4 regions of the Colwellia sp. BRX8-9 genome follow, and region 2 is predicted to be linked to each of the others. Evidence: predicted binding sites of a transcription regulator. Region 2 holds the regulator's gene; each other region holds the start of a gene.
What was found. Region 2 encodes FNR, which switches genes on or off when oxygen is low (the NO sensors DNR and NnrR bind a similar motif). Its sites were predicted from a motif close to TTGATCTAGATCAA; they were not measured.
Positions count from the first base shown of each region.

Region 1: a site for FNR is predicted at 2,594-2,607, ahead of H4J70_RS08885 (adenosylcobalamin-dependent ribonucleoside-diphosphate reductase). Genes of this name have one in related genera too.
Region 3: a site for FNR is predicted at 3,057-3,070, ahead of H4J70_RS15685 (FeoA family protein). Genes of this name have one in related genera too.
Region 4: a site for FNR is predicted at 2,832-2,845, ahead of H4J70_RS05665 (bacteriohemerythrin). Genes of this name have one in related genera too.

Region 1 covers NZ_JACGVN010000008.1:117,277-123,527, forward strand. The annotation lists gene H4J70_RS08880 (NrdJb) at 1-326, opposite strand, end outside; gene H4J70_RS08885 (adenosylcobalamin-dependent ribonucleoside-diphosphate reductase) at 360-2,516, opposite strand; gene zapE (cell division protein ZapE) at 2,722-3,837, opposite strand; gene H4J70_RS08895 (YhcB family protein) at 4,014-4,469, shown strand; gene H4J70_RS08900 (Do family serine endopeptidase) at 4,561-5,916, shown strand; gene H4J70_RS08905 (trypsin-like peptidase domain-containing protein) at 6,043-6,251, shown strand, end outside.
Region 2 covers NZ_JACGVN010000015.1:37,547-43,797, reverse strand. The annotation lists gene ttcA (tRNA 2-thiocytidine(32) synthetase TtcA) at 38-1,000, opposite strand; gene uspE (universal stress protein UspE) at 1,111-2,037, opposite strand; gene fnr (fumarate/nitrate reduction transcriptional regulator Fnr) at 2,187-2,906, opposite strand; gene H4J70_RS13385 (sulfite exporter TauE/SafE family protein) at 2,945-3,622, opposite strand; gene ccoS (cbb3-type cytochrome oxidase assembly protein CcoS) at 3,628-3,840, opposite strand; gene H4J70_RS13375 (heavy metal translocating P-type ATPase) at 3,870-6,251, opposite strand, start outside.
Region 3 covers NZ_JACGVN010000020.1:61,812-68,062, reverse strand. The annotation lists gene H4J70_RS15695 (CBS domain-containing protein) at 1-320, shown strand, start outside; gene H4J70_RS15690 (TonB-dependent receptor) at 644-2,824, shown strand; gene H4J70_RS15685 (FeoA family protein) at 3,152-3,376, shown strand; gene feoB (ferrous iron transport protein B) at 3,376-5,592, shown strand; gene H4J70_RS15675 (MmcQ/YjbR family DNA-binding protein) at 5,773-6,168, shown strand.
Region 4 covers NZ_JACGVN010000005.1:69,260-75,510, reverse strand. The annotation lists gene H4J70_RS20610 (ethylbenzene dehydrogenase-related protein) at 1-242, opposite strand, end outside; partial or broken gene H4J70_RS20605 (NapC/NirT family cytochrome c) at 246-797, opposite strand; gene H4J70_RS05670 (cytochrome D1 domain-containing protein) at 885-2,513, opposite strand; gene H4J70_RS05665 (bacteriohemerythrin) at 2,941-3,507, shown strand; gene H4J70_RS05660 (TonB-dependent hemoglobin/transferrin/lactoferrin family receptor) at 4,019-6,232, opposite strand.

The DNA of each region.
Region 1 (6,251 bases), on a different contig from region 2:
CCTCCCTTGCGAAATACCGCTGAAATAACCCGTGTTAGCGCCACTACCCAAGAATAAAACTCCATATTTTTTGAATTGACAAAAATTTCGAAAGGACGGCGAGTTTCTTGGTCACTTTCTTGATTGAGCAAAATATCATTAATAGTAATATAAAGAGCATGGTCTGATACTGGCGGTTTTATTTTATAAGTAGAACCAATTAACATTTCAGGACGTTTTGTACTTTCGGTGAGTTTATCCGCGATGCCTTTTATTTTTTCTTTAACAGGCAGCTGATCAGCAACTAACACCTTAACCGCAGTGATCGCTTGATTAATTTCTCTCATTATTAGTTTCCTCGTTATTTTTTGCCAGGGCTTTTAGAGCTTACCGTAGTAACCTTCTTTTAAAGCGTCATGAAGATTTGCAGCCGTATGCGTTTCGCCGTCGTAAACCACCTCTTCATTACCTTTCGCTAAAATCTCAGTGCCATCGGCTAAGGTAAACTGATACGTTACATTAGCGAGTTCTTCGTCTTTTACTAATACGCCTTGATGGACTTCTGGGTTAAAACGAAAAGTCGTACAGCCTTTCAAGCCCTGGTCGTATGCATACAAATAGATATCTTTGAAGTTTTCATAATCGATATCAGTTGGAACATTAATTGTTTTTGAAATAGACGAGTCTATCCAGTATTGTGCCGCAGACTGAATATCAACATGTTCTTTAGGAGCGATGGCATCGGCAGATACAAAATAGTTAGGCAGCTTTTTATTGTCATCTTCGCTATATGCCAAAGCATCTTTATTGATAAAATGACGATATGCCAGCAGTTCATAACTTGAAACAGCGACGGATTCTTTTGATTTCTTACCTTGACGAATAATATTGCGGTGATATTCATGTGCAAAGCTTGGTTCAATACCATTAGATACATTATTACCTAGACTGAGCGCTAAAGTGCCTGTGGGTGCTATTGAAGAATGATGTGTAAAACGGGCGCCAACCTCAGCTAACGCTTCGACAAGTTCAGGATTTTCTTCAGCGATACGCTGCATATAACGACTGTATTTTGCGTGCAGAACTGAACCTTTTATTTTATCCGCCACTTTTATGCCGTCTTTTATCATTTCGGGGCGTTTTACTAGCATTTGCTGAGTTACCACGAACGTTTGTGCAAGTATCGGCGCAGGACCTTTTTCTTTTGCTAAATTTAACGCTTCTTGCCACCCCGTTATCGCTAAAACTTTTGATACTTTATCAGTAAAAGCCAGGGCTTCAGGACTATTATAAGGTATTTTTAATAATGTCAGAGCTGAGCCTAATCCTAAGTACCCCATACCATGACGGCGCTTACTTTGAATTTCTTGCTGTTGTTCAGGCAGTGGTAAGCCATTAATTTCTACTACGTTGTCGAGCATGCGGGTAAAAACTTTAATAACTTCGCGGTATTTATCCCAATTAAATTTCGCACTAGAAGTGAAAGGTTGCTCAACAAATTTAACTAAATTTACTGAACCCAGCAGACAAGCACCGTTGGGTGGTAATATTTGTTCGCCGCAGGGATTACTTGCACGTAGTTTTTCACAAAACCAGTTGTTATTCATTTCGTTAGCATGGTCAATGAGTAAAAAACCTGGTTCAGCATAGTTAAATGTATTGCTCATTATCATATCCCACAGCCTAACAGCTGGTATCGAGCTATAAATTTTACAGGCGATTTTACCTTCATGATTCAATACATAATTATGTTTTTTAATATAAGCGTTATCAAAATAATTCTCTTTGAAGAGTATTTTATCCCGATCGGTGATAGCGATATCATCGGCAAGTAACTCTTGGTGAGAAATAGGAAAATTGAGTAACCAGTCTTGTTGATTTTTTACAGCAGCAATAAATTCATCACTGATCAGTAGTGATAAATTAAATTGCCGTAACCGACCATCCTCGCGCTTCGCTAAAATAAAACGTTTAACATCAGGGTGAGAGATATCAAAAACCCCCATTTGCGCACCACGCCGCCCGCCGGCAGAACTAATGGTAAAACACATTTTATCGAAGATATCCATGAACGACAGTGGACCTGAAGTTGTGGCACCGGCGCCAGCAACAAAGGCACCACTGGGTCTTAAAGTTGAGAATTCATAACCAATACCACACCCCGCCTTTAACGTTAGGCCTGCTTGGTGCACCGCAGTTAATATACCCGTCATTGAATCGTCGATAGTGCCTGAAACCGTGCAGTTTATTGTTGATGTGGCGGGCTTAAATTTTTCGGCACCTGCATTTGATATTATTCGTCCCGCAGGATAGGCGCCACACTCCATCGCCCAAACAAATTTCTCGTACCACTTTTTCTTATCTTTATTTTCTATATCCGCGAGCGCTAAGGCAACTCGATGAAATGTTTCTGAAATAGTATTCTCTTGCGGGTGGCCATGTTTGTCTTTTAAGCGGTATTTTTTATCCCAAATATCAACTGAAGCGTCTTGTAATTTAATACTTGTCGCTAAGCCTGGTGAAAAAGCGTTTGTCATCAGCATTCCTTTATCATTTTATTTTTGGTGTATATTACCTATAAAAATAAATGACAAAAGCCAAAGCACTACATATTGCGATCAAGATCAATAAATAACACAACATATAGCTAGTTAGCGTAATAACGCTAAAATTGGCATAAAAAAATGCCGATCGTTAAATCGGCATTTTTATAATTATCTTTAAGTAAGTTTTACTATCTCACTAAGGTAAGTGCTTACTTGCTAAATAATCATGTGACTGCATTTCTTGTAAACGACTTAAACAACGTTTGAACTCAAATTCCAAACCACCGTGGCTGTATAAATTTTCCATTTCGACTTCAGCAGAAATAATTAATTTTACATTACGTTCATAAAATTCATCAACCAAGGCAATAAATCGACGGGCCGCATCTTCACGATCGACACTCATTTGTTTAACATTTGCTAATAATACCGTGTGATACAAACGACTTATCTCCATATAGTCAGTTTGACTACGTGCGGATTCACACAACACCGAAAAGTCAAAGTGCACAATACCGTCTGACTCTTCAATCGCCGATAATGAGCGATTATTTATTTTAACGTCAACATCTTTCTTACCTGGTTTGACCGACAATTGAATAAAATATTGCGCCAGGTTTTCACTTGCCTCTGCATCAAGTGGAGCATGGTAAATCTCGGCTTGCTCTAGGGTTCGCAAACGGTAATCAATACCGCTATCGACATTTACCACATCACAATGTTTATTGATGAGTTTAATGGCTGGTAAAAAACGTTCGCGTTGCAAACCATTTCGGTACAGACCGTCAGGTATAATATTTGACGTTGCCACTAAAGTAACATTATGTGCAAATAATTCTTCAAACAAAGCGCCAAGGATCATTGCATCGGTAATGTCGGAAACAAAAAACTCATCAAAACAAATAATGCAGGTTTCATCAGCAAAACGTTTGGCAATTATTTTCAATGGGTCAGCTTGCCCGGTTAATGTTTTTAATTCTTGATGAACACGGTGCATAAAGCGATGAAAGTGAACACGCATTTTATTTTCAAAAGGCAAACAATCATAAAATGTATCAACTAAATAAGTTTTCCCTCGACCAACGCCACCCCAAAAATAAAGTCCTTGTATGGTTTTGGTTTCAGATGAGGCAACAATGCGCTTCCAGCGATTAAGCACCTTCTTAAATCCTTCAACGGGTAAGGGTTTATTTTGAAGATCTTCATAGAGACGCTGTAAGTTTTTTACCGCATTTTCCTGCGCATCGTCATGTAAAAAATCATCACGAGTTAAATCTTCATTATACTTATCTAGAGGTGAAAGCTTGATCATTTATTGGCCACTTATATTTTGTTTCACAAAGTCTTTACAGGACTAATGAAATATTTTCTTGAAATTAACAAATTCGCAATCATATTCATTAGGTAAGCGCGAACAGAAGCGCTATTATACAAAATAAGTTCCCATATTTTTACTAATTTTATTGAATATAACGAGGGTTTGACACTATGGATATAGTTTTAGCAATTTTTCTTTTATTAGTTGGTGCGGCAATAGGTTTTGTTGCTAGTCGTTTTTTATCTGCATCAGTCCAAGACAACCAGAAACTTAGTGAACGCGTTAGTAATAGTGAAGCCGCTTTAGCGCAATATAAACTCGATGTTGCAGAACATTTAGATGATTCAACAATACTTTTGGACAAAATGAATAGCACTTGCCAAACAGCCATGTTGCAAATGGAAAAAAGTACGCAGTTATTAAAACAAGCAACACCTTCAGACGTTGATGGCATGCCTTTTTTCTCAAAAGAAACACAAGAACAACTTGCACAAACCGTATCATTACGTCACAGCCGAGCCGAACGTAAGAGTGAAGAAACAAGCACAGAACCACCACTTGACTACTCAGGTCAAGCGAGTGGACTTTTTGCCGACAAGAAACAAAGTGTTACAAATGTAGGCTAATGTTCTTTGGAACTAACGCACACAGCATAGGTCTTTAGTTAAGTATAAAATTACATTAATCATTTATGTTTATAAGAAGGTTGTCTCTTTTATGAAAAAACTGTCTGTTTTAGCAACAAGTATTCTTCTTTCCGGCTCTATTGCCGTGGCAAGTTTGCCCGTCCAAGCCAATTTACCTTTTTCCGTTAGTGGTCAACAGTTGCCAAGTTTAGCGCCGATGCTAGAGAAGGTTACTCCGGGTGTCGTGCTAATTTCGGTTACCGGTACCCACGAAGATAAATCTAAAGTACCAGATGCTTTAAAGTTTTTCTTTGGTAATCCTCAACAAAACCAAGCAAGAAAACGTGAATTTCGAGGTTTAGGCTCAGGGGTCATTATTGATGCTGCACAAGGCTACATAGTTACTAATAATCATGTCATCAATGAAGCTGATGAAATTCAAATAACGTTAAAAGACGGTCGTCAAATCACCGCCAAGAGAATTGGCTCCGATGCCAGTAGTGATATCGCTTTACTACAAATAGACGCTGAAGATTTAATTGAAGTAAAATTAGCTGACTCAGATGATATACGAGTTGGAGACTTTGCTGTTGCCATTGGTAGCCCTTTTGGTTTAGGTCAAACCGTCACTTCAGGTATTATAAGTGCTTTAGGACGTAGCGGATTAAACGCGCAGAATTACGAAGACTTTATTCAAACTGATGCTGCTATCAACAGCGGTAATTCAGGTGGTGCACTCATTAACTTACACGGTAAACTTGTTGGCATTAATACGGCAATATTAGGCCCTAATGGTGGCAATGTGGGTATTGGCTTTGCCATACCCAGTAATATGGTCGATAACATTGTTAGACAATTGATTGAGTTCGGCGAAGTTCGCCGTGGTGTACTTGGCGTGTTAGGCCGAAGTGTCAATGGTGAAATCGCCAAGGCACTAGAACTCGAGTCGAGCCAAGGTGGCTTTATCGAGCAAGTCGTTGCTGATTCTGCTGCTGCCGATGCCGGCATTGAGTCCGGTGATGTTATTACCAAAGTGAACGGAAAAGTGGTAAAAACGTTTGCCGCCATTCGAGGAAAGATTGGCTCAATTGGCGCAGGCAAGTCTGTTGAGTTAACGGTCATCAAAAAAGACGGCTCAGAAAAGACTTATGACGTTACGCTTAAAAAACAGGAAACAGCAAAAGTAGAGGCCGCAAGCATTCACAGAATGTTAGATGGCGCTGAACTTGAAAATAGTACGAATGATCAAGGTATTGATATTAAGTCAGTCGAAGAAGAAAGTCCCGCCGCCGCTATTGGCTTACAAAGAGGTGACGTGATCAGCGGAATAAACCGCACGCGTATAAAGTCTATAGGTGAATTACGCAGTTACTTAAATGATAACAAAGGGGTTTTTGCGCTCAATATTGTCAGGGGTAATAGCACATTATTTTTAATGATCCGCTAACACCGCAAGGGTGATAATGGACTTATCTAAAGGCTCTTTATGAGCCTTTTTTATTTTTCAAACTATAAGATTAAAGCAGACCTATGCTATGCTAGCGATATTAAACACTCATCATAAAAATTAATTTTGAACATAATAAACCTAATAAAATACATTGTTCGTCCAGCCAGTTATGGCGTGATGTTAGCTGTCACTTTACTTCTATTAGTGCCAGAGTTACGCAACAACACTTTGCAAGTACTACAAAACAATCAACCACAACAACAACCATTATCTTATGCAAAAGCAGTAAGTACCGCCAGTCCTGCTGTTGTTAACATCTATTCAGAAGATAT
Region 2 (6,251 bases):
ATCGCGCTTAGATACTTGGTATTAATTAAGGTAGATTCTACTTTATTTCTATAATATTCAAACTGTTACTTAATGAAAGTTTGGCTTTTGAATTGTCTTCAATATTGACGTTGTTTGTTAATTGAGCGGCAATAATAGGTTCATCATCAAAAGCGATATCGCCACCATTGATAATGCCTGAATCAGCGTTAATCCCTTTAAAATCAAAAAGTTCACTGTCACACAAATGTGATGGAACCACATTGCGAATGGCAGTAAACATAGATTCAATTCGTCCTGGATGATTAACATTCCAGTCCTGTAACATTTTCTTAATGTTTTGACGTTGTAAATTAGGTTGAGAGCCACATAAATTACAAGGAATAATTGGGAACGCTTTTAGTTGTGCATATTGGATGAGTTCTGCTTCTTTACAAAAAGCTAACGGTCTAATGACGACATGCTCACCATTATCAGAGACCAATTTTGCTGGCATTGATTTTAATTTACCGCCATAAAACATATTTAGCATCAGTGTTTCAACCATGTCATCACGATGATGGCCTAGTGCAATTTTAGTTGCGCCTATTTCTGCCGCGACCTTGTATAAAATAGCTCTGCGTAAACGAGAGCATAAACTGCAGGTGGTCTTCCCCTCAGGTATTTTATCTTTAACAATAGAGTAGGTATCTTCTTGCGCAATTTTATATTCAACACCTAAAGCTTCTAAGTATTCGGGAAGGATATGCTCAGGAAAACCAGGTTGTTTTTGATCAAGATTAACGGCAACGATATCAAAATGAATGGGCGCTGATTCTTTTAACAACATTAAAATAGCCAGAAGGGCGTAACTGTCCTTGCCACCCGATAAGCACACCATTATTTTATCGCCATCTTCTATCATATTATATTGCGCGATAGCTTGGCCAACATGTCGTCTTAAGCGCTTCTCAAGTTTACTCAGCTGTATTTTTTGGCTGGGTGTTAAAGATGTTATTGGTGTCGCTGATTGAGCGCTCATAGTGTTTCCTAGAGATATTTGAAATAAAAAGTATGAATTTTACCGCGCGTAGTATAGCAAAAAGCCAAGGAAATCCTCGGCTTTTTAATGGATATTTACATATTTCAATATTAAGCTAATGGCGAGAGGTAACCATCAGGTTTTATCGCTAAGACATCACAGTTAAGGCGGTCAATGACATGCTCTGCAGTATTACCAATAAGTGCCGCTGAAATCCCCGTTCGACCAATAGTACCTAACACAACTAATTCAGCATCAACGTGCTTAGAAATACTTTGAATAACATCTTCAGGTAAACCTTCTTTAACATGGGTATTTTTAAGCGGAATATTAAAGCTATTAGCATGGTCTTTCATCGCACTTTTGTGATGATTAAACATAGTGTCGTTATATTCAGAGGCGTTAAACTCTGGAATTTCAATGGCAATATTTACTGGCGTACCTGGATAAGAATTCACTAAATGAACATTGGCTTTAATCAGTGAAGAAAACACTATTGATTCTTGGGTTAACTTATTATTAAGCGCTTTGTGCTCATCATCATCGCTACCGATATTGAGTGCGGTAAGTAAATTACCATTGCTTGGCCAGCTATGGTCTTTAACCAGTAATACTGGGCAGGGACATTTCCTTAAGATATGCCAATCTGTTGGCGTAAAAATAACCGACTTTAGCTTGTCATGTTGATGGGTGCCTTTGATGACAATATCGAAGTTTTCAGCCAGTACTTTTTTTATGATCTTTTCAAATGGGCGATTATGCCAAATAATACAGGTATCTATGGTTATGTCTTGGTGATCAGTTTCTGAAATCTTTTCGTCTAACCATAGTTTACGATCATTAATAACCGATTGACGCATTGCTTCTCGCTCTTCGCCAGAAAGCATGGTGGTCATTTCATAAGATAAATCATAAATGGTTAAAAATGCAGTGATCTGTCCGCCACTATGTCGTGCTAATTCAATCGCACGTTTCAACGCTTTTTGATTTTCAGTGGTTGGATCAATAACGGCTAATATTTTTTTATACTTATCCATAATATTTACTCCCTAGTTATTAAATAATATTAATAATAGACCATAATTAATAGATATTATTTGCTTTAAATCATAATATTTCAATAAAAAAAATGCTTAACATCTTTAATGTTAAGCATTTATCTATAATTATTTAAAAAAGCGATAAACTACAGTGAAGCACACTCGTTAAGTTTATCCATATTAAGTATTGTGATGAGTTTTCCATCAACTGTGATTAATTCATTTTTTTGAAAACGATTTAATAATCTACTGATGGTTTCAACCGTTAAACCAATATAATTACCAATGTCACTTCGCGTCATCGTTAGGCGAAAATCTGTTAGTGACATACCCCGTGCATGATAGCGACTGGCTAAGGTTGAAATAAAAGTTGCTAAGCGTTGTTCAGCATTTTTGCGGTTAAGTAGCGTTAACATTTCTTGATCTGCGCGGATTTCTGAACTCATCATGCGAAGAATTTGTTTTTTCAACTTAGGCATCGTATTCGATAATGAATCTAAAGTATTGTAAGGTATCTCACAGACCATAGATGTTTCTAAGGCTTTTGCAAAACTAGGATGCTCTGACTCAGCAATAGCATCAAAACCTAATAAATCACCCGCTAAATGAAAACCGGTAATTTGTTCTTCACCTTGTTCATTAACCGTAAATGTTTTGAATGTTCCAGAGCGAATAGCGTATAAAGCTTGCATTTTGTCGCCATCTTGGAAAATTTGTTCGCCTTTATGGATAGGGCGTTTACGGTCAATAATGCTGTCTAGTGTATCGAGCTCTTTATCATTTAAAGAGAAAGGTAAACACAGCTCGCTGATACTACAGTTTTGACAATGAATATGTTGAGATGTAGAACATGGCTTTTTATACATATTAACCTAAATGAGTTATCCCTAATTTATCGATCATATTAAAACAATTGCTGATATGCAAACATTAAACTGTATATTCCGTATGAAATTATCATTAGCGCCATTATTTTCTTGAATTTCGTGTTTGTTACCAACGACTTTATACCAAAAGAGCCAAGTGAAAGACTTAACAAGGCTGGTAAAGTACCTAAACCAAAACTAGTCATAATTAGGGCGCCACTGAGGGCACTTCCACTGGCTAAGGACCAAGTTAATGTCGAGTAGACTAAACCACAAGGTAACCATCCCCAGACTGCTCCTAATGCTAGCGCTTGTTTAGCATTATTAATGGGAATAAACCTTTTACTTAACGGGGATAGATAACGCCAAAGGAACTTACCCATTTTTTCAACTTTTGATAGCCACATTAACCATTGGCCTAAATACAAGCCTAATAAAATTAAAAATACCGCTGCAAATAACCGTAAAAAACCTAATGGAACGCCAATATTCTTTATTGCAATAGAACTACTAAATCCAACGATTGCCCCAATTAAGCTATAAGAAAAAATTCGGCCAACATTATATGCACCGACCAGCTTAAATTTATCGCTGCCTTTTTGTTGCGGTGATATAGCAGATGTTAACATCGTTGTTATACCACCGCACATACCGATACAATGTCCCGAACCTAACAAGCCGATGATGAATGCCGATAAATAATCTATACTCAACATGGCTGTTATTTACTACCCGTATCATTTTTAGCTGTATTTTCGCTATGGGTTTCAGTGGACTTTTTGGTGGTAGTGTTTTCATCTTCATCAAACAAGATACTCATACCTTGTTTCTCTAAATCATCAAATTGTTCAGTTTTTACTGCCCAAAAAAATAAATAAATGGCGATAGAGGTTAGGATTATCGCTATGGGGATCAAAATATAAATAATGCTCATGGTCTTTATGCTCTATTATAAGTTTGCGTTTACTTTTTTAATAAACGTAACGAGTTAGTGATAACCAATATCGAACTTGCAGACATACCTATAACCGCCATATAGGGGGTAATGTAGCCTGAGACGGCAAGGGGCAATACGATAGCATTATAACCGAATGCCCAAAAATAATTTTGCCAAATAATGCGACGAGTTTTATTGGCGACCTGTCTTAATGTTGTTATCGACTTTAAACGATTATTGAGTAAGATAACATCGGCACCGCTTTTAGCTATATCGGTGCCACTCCCCATAGCAATCGAGACATGGGCTGCGCCGAATACTGGCGTATCATTGACACCATCGCCGACCATAGCAACGGTTGAGTTTTTAGGCTGATTTTTTATTATCGCCATCTTATTAGCCGCAGTCAAAGTACTATGTATCTCGTCTAAATGTAGCAATGCCTGAACTTTTTCACAGCCAGCAGGGTTATCACCCGATAGCATGATGGTATAAATATTACATTTCTTTAAGTCATCTAACAGCGTTTGGGCATCATTGCGAATTTCATCGCTTAAATAAAAAGCAGCGACTAATTGGTTGTCTGCTACTAATAGGCAAGAAGCCGTCGCAAATTCTGCCAACATACTTGATTCGCTAAGCAACCAATTAGGTTTGCCGATTTGAAAGTATTGACCGTTCACTTTCCCTTGAATACCAGCACCAGATTTAATTTCAACGGCTTGAGTATGGTAGGAGTAATCACGAAATGCTTTAAACGGTTTGGCTAAAGGGTGCTCAGAATAAGACTCGAGCGCTGCTGCTATAGCTAAAACCTGCTGCTTGCTATAGTTAAGCTTTTCATTATTAAAGCGCTTTATTTCATTAATAGAAAAATCACCAGAAGTTAAGGTACCTGTTTTATCAAAGGCAATAGTGGTTAATTTCGGTAATGTTTCCATAACATGTGCAGATTTTATCATGATACCTTCGCGGTTTAAGCGTGTGGTCGCACAGGTTAACGCTGTGGGGGTTGCCAGTGACAAGGCGCAAGGGCAGGTAGCAACGAGTACCGATAAGGTGATCCAAAAAGCTTCTTCAGGTAAATGCTGTTGCCAATAAAATGCAGTACCTATAGCGGTTAGTAAAATAACCGCAACAAAGTATTGAGCGATTTTATCTGATAATTTTGCTAATTTGGGTTTATGCGCCTGAGATGATTCACTTAATCTGATCAGTTGGCTTAAAAAAGAATGTTCACTGGCTTGTTTAACTTCAACGTTGATATTACCGTCACCATTTATAGTGCCTGCAAAGACAGTATCGCCTATTGATTTATTTAAGGGTAACTGCTCACCCGACAACATCGCTTCGTTGAGTTGGCTGCTGCCTGTAATTATTGTGCCATCAGCGGGAACCACTTCGCCTGGTTTTATGAGTACAATATCGAGAGGACGAAGTTTTTTTGCTGGTAGTATGACTTCTTTTTCTGTTCCTTTATCATCAATGAGTTTTGTCGCTATCATCGGCATTAACTTAAGCAAGTTAGCCGAGACTTCCGCAGCGCGACTTCTTGCTCTAAATTCTAAAAATTTACCAATAAGTAGTAAAAAAGTGAACATCGATACTGATTCAAAATAGACTTCACCTTGCTGAGTGATTGTTGCCCAAGCACTGGCCGAAAATGCCAGTGAAATCGCTATAGCAACAGGAACATCCATAGATAAACGCTTCACTTTTAAAGCATTAATAGCTCCCTTGTAGAAGGGTAATGCGCCATAGGTGACAATAGGTAAGGTCAAGAATAAACTCGCATAGCGTAAATAGATTAAGTTGTACTCATCCATGCCAGAAAAGGCGCCAAAGTATAAGCCAAAAGCGATCATCATGACTTGCATCATTAAAATACCAGAGATACCTAGGCGTTTAATATAATTATTACTTTGGGTTTTGTTAAGTTTTTCGGCGGTACTCGCTTTAAAAGGGAGGGCTTGGTAACCAATATTGCTGATATGATTAATCAGCTCACTAAGTTGTACTTCACTATTATTCCATCGAACAGTTGCACGTTGTGTCGTGGCATTTACATTAATTTTAATTAAGCCGTTTATCTTGATAAGTTGCATTTCGATAAGCCACGCACATGCCGCGCAGCTTATACCGTCAATCGTTAAAATTGCTTCGTTATATTCATCATTTTTATAAGTAAATTCACTTTGTAGGCTGTCATCATCAAGTAACTTATTACGTTGTAACTGCTCAGGAACCAGAGGCTCACCTTTTAGTGCGGGAGCTGTTCTAAAACGATAATATTCACCTAAACCGTTATCAATAATCGCTTGAGCAACACTTTGACATCCAATACAGCACATCGGCTGCATGGTATTCTCAATTTTTATTGATAAATCTAACCCATTAGGAACAATTTC
Region 3 (6,251 bases), on a different contig from region 2:
TACTGGTCGTTGATAATAAACAATTATCAGGGGTTATTTCAGACAGAGATCTTCTCAAAGCACTGAGTCCTAATATCGGCACTGCCGCAGAGCTCCCAAGAGATACAGCAACCTTAAACAAGAAAGCGCATCAAATACTGAATCGCAAATTGGTCACCTTAACGCCTAACGCTAATGTTTTTGATGCCATTGATATTTTTAATCAGACTAAAACGTCATGTATTCCTATTGTTGATGAAAATAGCATTCCCGTTGGCATATTAACTTGGCGAGATATCATGAAAACTTTAGGAGATAAAAATGCAGAGCGCCGTAATTAAGACAATAAGTTATTAACTATTGTCTAAGTTTAAAGCAATTATGTTGCTTAAAGTAACTGCCGTTAATAGGTTAAATTAGTCTGCTTTGAAAATAAGCTAGTTGTGCACTTTTTGCTTTTAACGTTAATCAGCTCTGTAGCTAAGGTTTTTAGTTAAATAACGATTACTCTTCTAAAATGTCTTGTTTGACTTAGGTCAAGTAAGTCATTTTTTATTGCGACATTATGTCGCAGTTCACTGTTTTTACTTTGTTTTTATTGATTATAGCTAACACAATAGTATTAATTCTATTTGGTATACTCAAACAAGTAAGTGAAACAACTATGACGTTTTCAATTAAACCCATTGCTTTAGCAATAAGCTCTTCATTAGTTTTTAGCAGTCTTTTGTCTATTAGTGCTTTTGCTAATAATACGTTTGATTCAACGGCTAACCTCGATGAGATTGAAGTGATCACTATCACTCATCAACGTCACCATCTCGGCATTGAAAATAATGAAAGTTATGCCCAAGGGAAGACTACGGAGCCCGATTTAGCGAGTTGGTTAAAGTCGGTCCCCGGTGCAAATGTCAACAGTAATGGCCCGGTAACGGGTATTGCACAATATCGTGGCCTATATGGCGACCGAATTTCAACCACACTTGATGGACAAGCTGTCATTGGCGCTGGTCCTAATGCTATGGACACACCCTTAAGTTATTCTACGCCATTAATTGTTGAGTCTATGACTGTCTATCGTGGTATCGCCCCGGTTTCTGCCGGCATAAATACCCTGGGTGGTGCTATTGATGTAAAAATGCGTAAAGCAGAAGCCAATAATAGCGAGAAACTCGCGATAAATGGTGATTTACAAGCAGGTGTTCGAAGCAATAATGAAGCGCAAACATTATCATCGGTGGTTAATCTTACCAAAGGTGATATTGCTGGGCTTTTTTATGGCAATGTTCAAGAAGGTGAGAATATGGAAAGTGGCGATGGTAAAATTATATCGCCAACTGATTTTGCTAAACGACAATTTGGCACTGATTTACGTTATTTTGGCGAGAGTAGTGAAACAGGTTTTAGCTACCATTATACAGATACCCAAGATTCGGGTACGCCAGCATTACCTATGGATATAGAATATATTTATAGTCACCGAGCAAGTTTAGACGGTAACTTTACCTGGGCCGATTGGCAAGCAGATTGGTTGTTAGGCTACACCGATGCCGATCATGGTATGACTAACTTTGAAAAGCGATTGAATAATAATCCAGAAAAACATCGTCGTAATAATGCTACGGGTATAACAACTAATTTTAATTTTTCGCTGGGTAAATCTTTTACTTTTGGTGAGTTAGAATTTGGCTTCGATGGTTATCTAGCCAAGCATGACTCTGTGATCACCAATCCAAATAACTCGATGTTTGCCGTGGTAAACTTTAATGATGTCAAAGATGATCGCTTTGGGCTATTTGCACAATGGCAGCAAACCTTTAACAATACCAAAGTTCAGTTAGGCGCCCGTTTAAAAAGAGCTGAATTAGATGCAGGTCAAGTGGCAACATCTATGGCAATGATGATTATGCCGATGGGCTCTGCAATGATGGATAATATGAATTCAGCTATGCCAACGATGGCTGATTTAGCCATAGACTTACGGGATAACTTCAATAACAGTGATCACAGTGTTAATGATACCAATATAGATATCGCATTAAGCACGGAAACTCAATTATCGAAAGATTTATCATTATATATAGGCGTAGGTTTAAAAAATAGAGCGCCTTCATATCAAGAGCTTTACCTCTGGACCCCGATGGAATCAACGGGTGGGCTGGCCGACGGTAACACTTATGTGGGTAATATGGATCTTAACAGTGAGACAGCTTATCAAGCGGATGTCGGTTTTACCTACCAAACTGAAAAAGTTATGATCACACCTCATTTCTTCTATCAAAATATTGATGACTATATTCAAGGTACTCCTTTAGGTATGTTGGATATGTCAGCAAAAATGATGGCCCAAATGATGGCGGGTGATGATAACCCTCTAAAGTTTACTAATGTAGATGCTAAGCTTTATGGTGCTGATGTAAATGGCTATTACACTATAAATGATCAAATACAATTATCAGCCGTGGTCAGTTACGTACGTGGCGAACGTCGTGATATTAATGATAACTTGTATCGTATTGCGCCATTGAATGGTCAGTTAAGTGCCAATTACTTTAGTGAGAATTGGTCTGTAAATATGGTTTTAGTGATGGCCGCCGCACAAAAAGATATTTCATTAACGAATCAGGAACAAACAAGTGCTGGTTATGGTGTGATGAATGTAGACGCTCAATATTACGTCAATAATCAATTAACGCTTCGTTTTGGCGTTGATAATCTACTCAATAAAGAATATCAAAATCACTTAGGTGGCTATAACCGAGTCAAAGGCAGTGATGTAACGTTTATGGACCGTTTACCTGAAGAAGGTACCAGTGCATGGGCAGAAATGACATATAGCTTTTAATCTATAAATCATACTGTCATTAAAATAGTAAATCGCTGACAAGCTATTTGGATTTGTCAGCGATGTTTCATTAGGTAATATTTAATTTTCATAATAACAATACCTCTCTTACCTTTTCGCTATTTTTACGTAAGCTGCGCAGATAAATCCAGTTATATTTTTAATATGATTATATTGAACGCTTGCTAAACTATTAAATTTTAAATCAAATTTATCAGTAGATTAATTTAAGCTGATTTAGATCAATTACGCTGTTATATACGCTTGCTGAAAAGTTAATAGTAAAGTAGAATTAAATGATAATCATTATTATTTGAGTTGTTGTTTATGACCCTTTCACAATTGAGGCGTACCCAACGAGCGGTGATCCGCACGTTGCCAACAAATTTCGATTTGACTTCAAAGTTAATCGAGCAGGGTTTTGCGTTAAAAACTGAGATATCATTAGCCCATAAAGCACCATTTAATGGGCCACTTGCCTTTCATCTCCATGGTACTAAAATTTGCTTAGCACCGAGTATTGCTCAACAAATAGGTATAGAAATCGTCTAATGTCACAAGCTTTACATTTGGCTCTAGTTGGCTTTGCCAATTCAGGAAAAAGCACGTTTTTTAATGCTCTAACGGGCGCGAAACAACAAACAGGAAACTGGACTGGCGTCACTGTAGCGACAAAACAGCAGCGCTTCTCATTTAATAATGAGCAAGTTTTACTTTCAGACTTACCTGGCATTAGTTCTCTCGCCACTCGAACTGAACAAAGTAAAGACCTGACTATTACCCAAGATTTTCTTAAAAATAACGACATTGATTGTTTAATTAATGTCGTCGATGCGACGCAATTAAAGCGTCAGTTGTATTTAACGACTCAGCTACTTGAACTCGGTTTACCGGTATTATTGGTTATCAATAAATCTGATCGAAAAGAAGCGCAAACCGTTGATATAAATATTTTAGCCAAAGAACTTGGCTGTAAAGTTATTATTGCCAACAGCTTAGCTAAAGATACCTTAAAACAAGTTGAACAGGCTTTACTTGAATTACCTAAAGCAAGTGAACGTCCAAAGAAATTAATGTTATCAGCAGATATTGTCAATAAACTCGCTGACAAAAACTCAACTGAGGTGTTAATTGATCTTGAATGTGGCGCTTGTAATGATCAAGGTGGCTGTCAGCAAACCAATACCGATGCTATTAGTATTATGCAGGCGCGTTACGAGTTTATTCAGCAGTTATTGATCGATGTTAAAAAGGGTCTACCGGCTTCCAAAAAAGCACCGGCAATAAGTTTAAGTGACCGCCTTGACCATTTTATCCTTCATCCTTGGTTAGGTGTGCCCGTTTTTCTTAGCATGATGTACTTATTGTTTATGTTTGCAATCAATGTTGGTAGCGCTTTTATCGACTTTTTTGATATTTTAGCCGGCGCTATTTTTGTCGATTACCCGCAAAGATTTTTATCAAGTTATGATTTACCTCAGTGGTTGCTAACCTTAATTGAAGGAGCTGGCTTAGGTATTCAAACGGTCGCTACTTTTATTCCAATCATCGCGTGTTTATTTATTGGTTTATCGATTTTAGAAAGCAGTGGCTACTTAGCGCGTGCAGCGTTTGTGGTTGACAGTGCTATGCAAAAAATTGGTTTACCCGGCAAAGCTTTTGTCCCTTTAATTGTTGGTTTTGGTTGTACGGTTCCTGCTGTAATGTCGGCACGAATTCTTGATAGTGAACGTGAACGTATCACCACCATAATGATGTCACCGTTTATGTCGTGTGGGGCACGTTTACCGGTATATGCTTTATTTGCTGCGGCATTTTTCCCTGATTCTGGGCAAAACTTAGTTTTCTTATTGTACTTAATCGGTATAGCGGCAGCACTATTCACTGGATTTTTATTAAAGCACACGGTATTAATGGGCAAAAATTCTGTCAATATTATGGAATTACCGCTTTATGAAATACCTAAGCTTTCTTATCTCGTGCATCGTGTTTGGCAACGCACTCGGTCTTTTATTTTGGGGGCAGGTAAAACGATTGTCTTAGTGGTTTGTGTACTCAACTTCTTTAACTCATTAGGTACTGATGGTCAGTTTGGTCATCAAGACTCTCAAGAGTCGGTATTAAGTAAAAGTGCTCAGGTTGTTACCCCTTTACTTGCACCTATGGGTATTAAGGAAGATAACTGGCAAGCAAGTGTTGGCATTATTACCGGCTTGTTTGCGAAAGAGGCTTTAGTGGCTACATTTAATAGTCTCTATACCGATGTGAATGCAGAGCCAGAAGCATTAAAGTCAATGGCTGAGTTGTGGACTGACGCGACGGATTCAATAAAAGAAAACTTATTAGGTATTCAAGCTGATGATCCTTTAGGGACTGATATCGGAGATGTTACCAACTTACATACCGCCGCAGAAGAACAAGGCGTTAATGAAGGAACATTCACCGTTATGCAGGCTGCATTTGCCGGTAAAATTGGCGCATTTAGTTACTTGTTATTTATTTTGCTTTATACGCCTTGTGCAGCAGCTATGGGCGCAATAAAGAGTGAAGTTGGCAGTCGTTGGGCTGGATTTGCGGCTTTATGGAGCTTTTCATTGGCTTATTTAGCGGCGACATTTACTTATCAAGTGGCAACCTTTGCTACTAATCCGTTGTCAGCGGGAATTAGCATCACCATTGTCATTGCCATTTTTGCGGCGATATATTATTGGTTAAAGCGTTTCGGTAAAAGTATTTTAACAATCCCAACACAAGTTTCTTATTATTAATTTAAGCTAAGCTCAGCTTTTGCTAAAAAATACCGATAGATTGTTTGTCGGTATTTTTTTAGGCTGAAGCTTCTGCCCATCTTGCTCACTAACCCAAAGTCACTCTTTACTGCTATGCTTAAATTCATTAGACCGTAAATTTAAGCCTTTAATTTATAGAGATAAACGTCAATGAAATCTATGAACCAACAAATGGCTGAGCACTATTTATCAGCTAAACCAGCAAGCTCACTTTATTATCCATTTGGCGATGACGTTAGCGTTTTCAAGGTCAAAAACAAACTGTTTGCAACGATTTCTCATGGTTCAAACGCTAAAAGTGCCAAGGTTGCAGAAGACGCTAAAGGCCACTTTTGGATGAACCTAAAATGTGACCCAGATGAGGCAGAGATATTACGTGATATTTTTCCAGGCATCATTCCCGGCTATCATATGAATAAATCTAATTGGAATACTATTATCTTAGATGGCTCAATTCCTCAGGGCGAGCTAGAGAGAATGATGGATAATTCTTATTTACTAGTGGTCAGTAAAATGACCAAGAAAGATCAGCAGTCAATTCTAATCCAGCTTTAGCCGCTATGGTAATATTGATTATAAACCTAGCTATTCGCTTAAAAGCGTTATCTGTTAATTTAACTGTTTGAACTAATCAATTT
Region 4 (6,251 bases), on a different contig from region 2:
GCTTTATTAGCGGTTGAATTAGTACCTGCATTGGTTAATGCTGCTTGAACTGCTTGTTCAATTTTTTCATCTATCTTCGCTTTCTCAGCAAGCTCTGCTTCCTTGATATCTGCAGCATCTTTGGATTCTTTTGCTTCTACTCGCGCTAAACCATCAAGGTACATTTGCGGTACTTCGCGAATAAATTCAGGGTTTGGTGCTTCAAGAGCTTCAAGTGCTTCATCTGACAATTGATCTCTCACACCATGGTGAGCAATACCTTTATGACAATCAATACAGGTTTGCCCTGTTTCAAATGCATTTAAATGCTGCTTGCGAGCCCGAGGTTTTTGATATTCTGGATTCATAGACTCAAAATTATGACAATTCCGACATTCTCGTGAATCAGTATTTTTCATCGCTTTCCAAACGCTCTGAGCAAGTTCAAAACGATGTTCATTAAATTTTTCTTTGGTATCTAATTTACCCGTTAACCAAGAGAATACTTCTTTAGAGGCTTGTATTTTACGCACCACTTTGTGGATCCAAGGTCTAGGTACGTGACAATCAGGACAACCCGCTCTTACGCCAGTTCTATTTGAAAAATGTATGGTGGGTTTATATTCCTGATAAACATTGTCTTCCATTTCGTGACAGCCGATACAAAACTCTGTGGTGTTTGTTGCTTCCATCGCGGTGTTAAAGCCACCCCAAAAAACAATACCGACAACAAAAAAGAGCACAGCTCCGGCTACTGTTGTACCCAGCAGGAGTCGACGAGACCAAAAGCTAGGTTTAGTTATTGTGTTATTTACCATAATTAACTCGTAGGAATAAAGCGAAAAATTAAACAAAGAGTGCGAGTACAACGGCTGTTGCACTCGCATTATTAGTCAAATGACTAATTAAGTTTTGTGGTTCATACGATTATGAACGTTAAACTTACCAGTAGGCGTTGTTAAACCCTTGATACGATGTAACTCTTTAAGCGTTTTTGCATCGTAAATTACAATCTCACCCGTAGGGTTTCTAGCATCTTTACGATTCCAAACAGATACCCAAACTTCAGTACCGTCATCATTAAACTCCATATGCAGTGCCGCTTTACCTGGCTCGGTTGTTACACGGATAGTTTTAACGATTTGGTGAGTATCTTTATCAAATACTTGTACTGATTGTTGAACTTCTGGCTCAGGATGTTTCAACTGATCAGCCCAAACATATTGTGAAGTTTCATGAGTACGGATAAATGCACCAGCACCATCTGTTTCAACTTCATAGCAAAGTTTCCAAGCTTTATCAGGATGACCCATAGGATCATTGCCCCATACTGATACTAGGCCAACACCTAAGTGAGTTGTGCCACCAACAGGACCACATTCTTTATCAATCCAGTTAGCGCCAGGACCAGGATGCGGTAATGCATCAACTTCAATCATCGCTTCTAACTTACGTTCAATAGTATCAATCACAACCATTTTATTTGAAGCATTAGCCGCAATTTGGAAGTAACGACCAGAGGGATCAAAGAAACCATCATGCAAAAATTCTGCTGAAGCAATACTAGTAATGGTTAAGTTATCTAAGTCTGTATAATCAACTTGTAGCATTTGACCAGTTTCTTTAACTGCCACGATAAATGAAGACGTTAAAGGCGAAGTGTAAATAGCAGCTACACGTGCTTCATTGATGAATTCACCTTTAGTATTGTAACCACGAGTAGATACAACTTTAAGTGGGTTTAATGTTACTGCATCCATAATAACGAAATGCGCAGGCCAGTAACCTCCAGCAATTACGTATTTTCCATCGCCAGAAACTGCGATATCACGAGCGTCATAAGCCATTTTAGTTTCAGCAACTAACATTTTGTCAGGCGTTTGCCATAAATCAATTTTATTTACTTTACCGTCACGACCAATGGTGTACCAAAAACGTCCAATATCTTTTGCATGGTCAACTTTATGATGTTCTGTACCTTTAATGACATGTACTGCGTAACCCGTATCGAGGTGTGCAATAATTTTCTTAGTATCACCATCAATAATGGCGGCAGTACCTGCGTCACGCTCGATAACAACAAAGAAGTTTTTCCAATTTAAACCATGCATTGGTTTAGTTGGATAATCTTTCGGTGCTACATATTCTTTGGTGTAAGAGCGCATTTGCGCTAAAGACATTTCTGGAGGAATAGGTGGTTCCATCTGAATGAAGGTCGCTAAATTAGCTATTTCTTCTTTACTGAATAAATCGTCAAAGTTATTCATACCACCTTCAGTACCTAAAGAAATAATCTTCTCTAAACGTTGCTGGCCTTTTTTTAAAGTATTTTCAGGCTCTAAATTTTTGCCTGTTGCGCCTTTACGCAAAGTACCATGACAACCAGCACAGCGTTGAAAGTATTGTAATTTCGCTTTATCAAAGTCAGCCTCAGACAAAGTCGGCTCTGTTGCTGATACAGACAGACTAATACCAGTAACGGCCATTCCTATTGCTAAACCAAGTGCTGACAAGCCATATTTAATTATTTTCATCGTCATTCTCCAGATATTTTTACGAGCTTAATGTTTTGGATAATTCTTATTTTTTCAGTGTTCTACTCTAATTTTATTTTTATTTTTATTAGAATTTCGGTTATTTCGCTTTAATAAAAGTCGAAACTGAAACACCAATAAACAAATTCGTCGTTGTTAACGTTCTGGTCTACGCGCTTTATTATTGAAAGCAACTTAAAATCAATTACAAGAAAAAGTGTTAGTCCAGTAAACAAATGTAACTATTCATTACTTCAGGAATAAATAACCTGATTCAGATCAAGTTTTAAAAGTTTTAGTCATCAATGAATTTGCAACTTGATCAAGGTCAATAAATTAGGCGTTTTTAGAAGACTTAAGCTATTTTCGTATTAGAATCACCACAGAAACCAACTACTTAACCACATTAATTTTAGGGGTATTATTTATGAATAACCGCACTAAGTCTTTACTATATGCCGCCATTATTGGTTTGATTATTGTTGCTATTTTTTTAGGCTTTTTATCAAGCATGGCCAATCCAGTTTCTTGGGTATTAATTGTTGTGCTAGCACTGGTACCTTTGATTTATAAGAAAACGAATCAAAGCAATCAGCTGGAGTGGCAAGAAGAATATAGCGTCGGCATTGAAAGTTTAGATAATGATCATAAAAAACTGATTAACTTACTTAATCAGTTCACTACTGCCTATGACTATGCGATGAGTGAAGATTTTGAACGTCAAGCATTGAGTAATTTAATTGCTTACACAAAATATCATTTTGAACGAGAAGAAAATTTACTTGTTGAGCATAATTTTATTGATGTTGAAGCCCATAAAAAACAACATAAGGTGATGATAGCTCAAGTTGAATCATTCGTTAGCTTGTATGATGAAAAAGGTCATGACGCACTATCTGAAGTCAGTAGTTTCTTAAAAGAATGGTTAATTAATCATATCAATGGCACCGACAAAGAATATACCCAGTGCTTAACAGCACATGGCGTAAAGTAAGAAGTATCCAAAAATATTACTCAAAAGAAATCTCTATTATTGTAGAAATTATTGCTAGTGATCGGCCGCTTTATTACGTTTATTTATCACCTAAAGAATAGTGTTTCAGAGTAAAAGCAATAAAGGTTCAATTTAAGCCTTGTTGATTTTACACCAGGGTAAGGATTATTCTCACTCAATGTATTGACGAATAAAACTCAACACACATAGCCTGAGTGTTGCCTTATTTTAACACTGCTGCCTGACTCTCCTACTGCATCGATATAAACAGAAGTGTCGATAACATCGATGCAGAGAATGATAATGCAGGCACGCCACTGCACTATTTCGTACCTTGATGTAGCTATTCAGTTTTTTATCAGAAGCAAAAAACTGATCGTTGACGAACAAAGATACACTCATCCCTTGAAAGATAGGCTGTCTAAAAATAGCCATCATGAACATAAAAGCCTATTCATAATAGGCTTTTTATTCATCTTAAGTTCTTGTGTTAATATTTTTCTAACTTAAGCTACCAAGCATACTTGATTTGTACTGAGCCATTAATGCCCGCCGCAGCTAAGGTATCTAATAGTGGATCATTCGCTTCAAATCCGTTTATGTCAGACCAATGAGCGTATTTTTTGTCCGTTATATTATATATTGCTGCAGCTAAAGTTATTTTATCGCTAAGACTGTAATTAACCACCAAGTCAAACGTTGTATAGCCAGACGTTGTAGCTAACTTATTGTCGGGATCATCAATATCTGATTTTCCATCAACTAAGCTGGCATTAAATGCAATAGATGCATTTTCATCAGCACTTAACCACTGCACACCAAGTAGAGCATGATTGGGTTGTATTTCATTTAATGGTTGCTCTGTATCTTTATTTTCACCATCGCTCCAAAATAAATTACCATAGGCAGTTATACTATTATTGCTATTAAAAACATTATCAAATTTACCTTTGTAGCTAAGTTCAACGCCATAGATTTCTGCATTATCAATATTTTGAGATTGAAATATTAATCGTTGCACCGCTGGATCAAACCCTAAGTTAACTTTTGTTTGAATAAAGTCTTTATAATCATTTAAAAAGCCAACCAAGTTAAATGTATGTTGTTCAATATCAACGCTATAACCTATTTCATAGCCATGAGTTTTTTCAGATTTTAAATCGGCGTTTGGAATGGCTCGCATTTTAAACATTGGAATGTCTAAACCAATATTAGCGTCTTCAAAAGGGGGAGCTCGAAAACCTTTAACGTATTGAAGATAGACTTTGCTGTTATTATTTATTTGATAAACAACACTCAATTTAGGTGAAAAACTATCTTCACTGATATAAACAATTTCAGTAGCAGGATTATCTTCTAAATACATAACATCAGGTTTAGGTGTTAATTTATAACGATCATAACGAATCGCCGGAATAATGGTGAAATTAGTACCCTCTATGGCAATTTCATCATTAATATAAATACCTAACTCTTTAACCTCTGAAATAGGAAAGTCTCTTACAGGAAATACCTCAGATAAAATGTTATTTGTTGACACACCTGTGGCTATATTAGTTTGTACACCGTTTCGCATTTCTTTAGTTTTACTCTTACTTAACTCTAAGCCATAACCAATATGCTGAGTGGTACCACGAGTATCAATATTAGTATAAAAATTAAACCTTAATCCTTGCACTTCTTGTTCATAAAAAAAGTCTCTGTCATAAAGGTACTCTTTACCCCTAGATACCCTGCTTTCATCAGTGAGTTGTTGTGTTTCAGTATTTTGATCATAAAGTCGAATATAACCACCTTCTAACCAATCATTTTCTAAAACAAAATCATAAGTTACTAAAAAATTTTCGCGAACAGTTTCATCATCACCTAGTAATAAATGAGTTGACTCAAAACGCCCTAACCCCAAAATTGCACGCATATCACTTTGGCTATCACGTGAAAAGTAATCATAACTAAAACTGATTTCTTGGTTGTCTGATATCTCATAATAGTACTTAGCAAGAAAAGACTGAGTTTCGTTATCTTGAATATCTTTAGCTAAATCTGTTGATGTGTTGTGATCAAACTCATGGCCTTTGCGCAAAGACCCTGAAAATAGCGCACTAGACTTACCATAAGCAAAAGCTGTATTTAAAGAAATAGCCTTACTGTCATCAATTGAGTAATAACCTGTTTTTAACCCCAAATAGACATCTTTGTCTGTTTGGCTGAGTAAATCAGATGGTTTTTTAGTCACATAAGAAATCACCCCACCTATCGCATCGCTGCCATATATACTTGACGCAGGCCCTCGTAGAATTTCAACTTGTTTTATCAAATCAGGGTCGATCATGTTTCTGCCTGAGTTTGAATAGCTACCGACATTAAATTGTTCTGCAACCGGTACTCCATCTATTTCTGTTGCAATACGATTACCGGAAATGCCACGAATCGCAATATTTGAATCACCGAAGCGACTGCCAGAATTAATAACATTGATACCCGCTTGATAACGAACAAGATCAGCGATATCGTGCACTAATTGTTTATCGATTGTCTCGCTATTAATGACTGAAACAGCACCGACAACGTCTTGAATTTTTCGTGGTGTTTTCCCAATAATAACGAGAACTTCAGTTTTTTCATCAATGCCTTGATGAATAACATCGTTGTTGTTTGCTATAGCAAAATGTGACGGTAATAAAATAGCTGTTAACGCTATATTAATTAATGACTTTTTATACATGTTAACTTCCTGTATGACC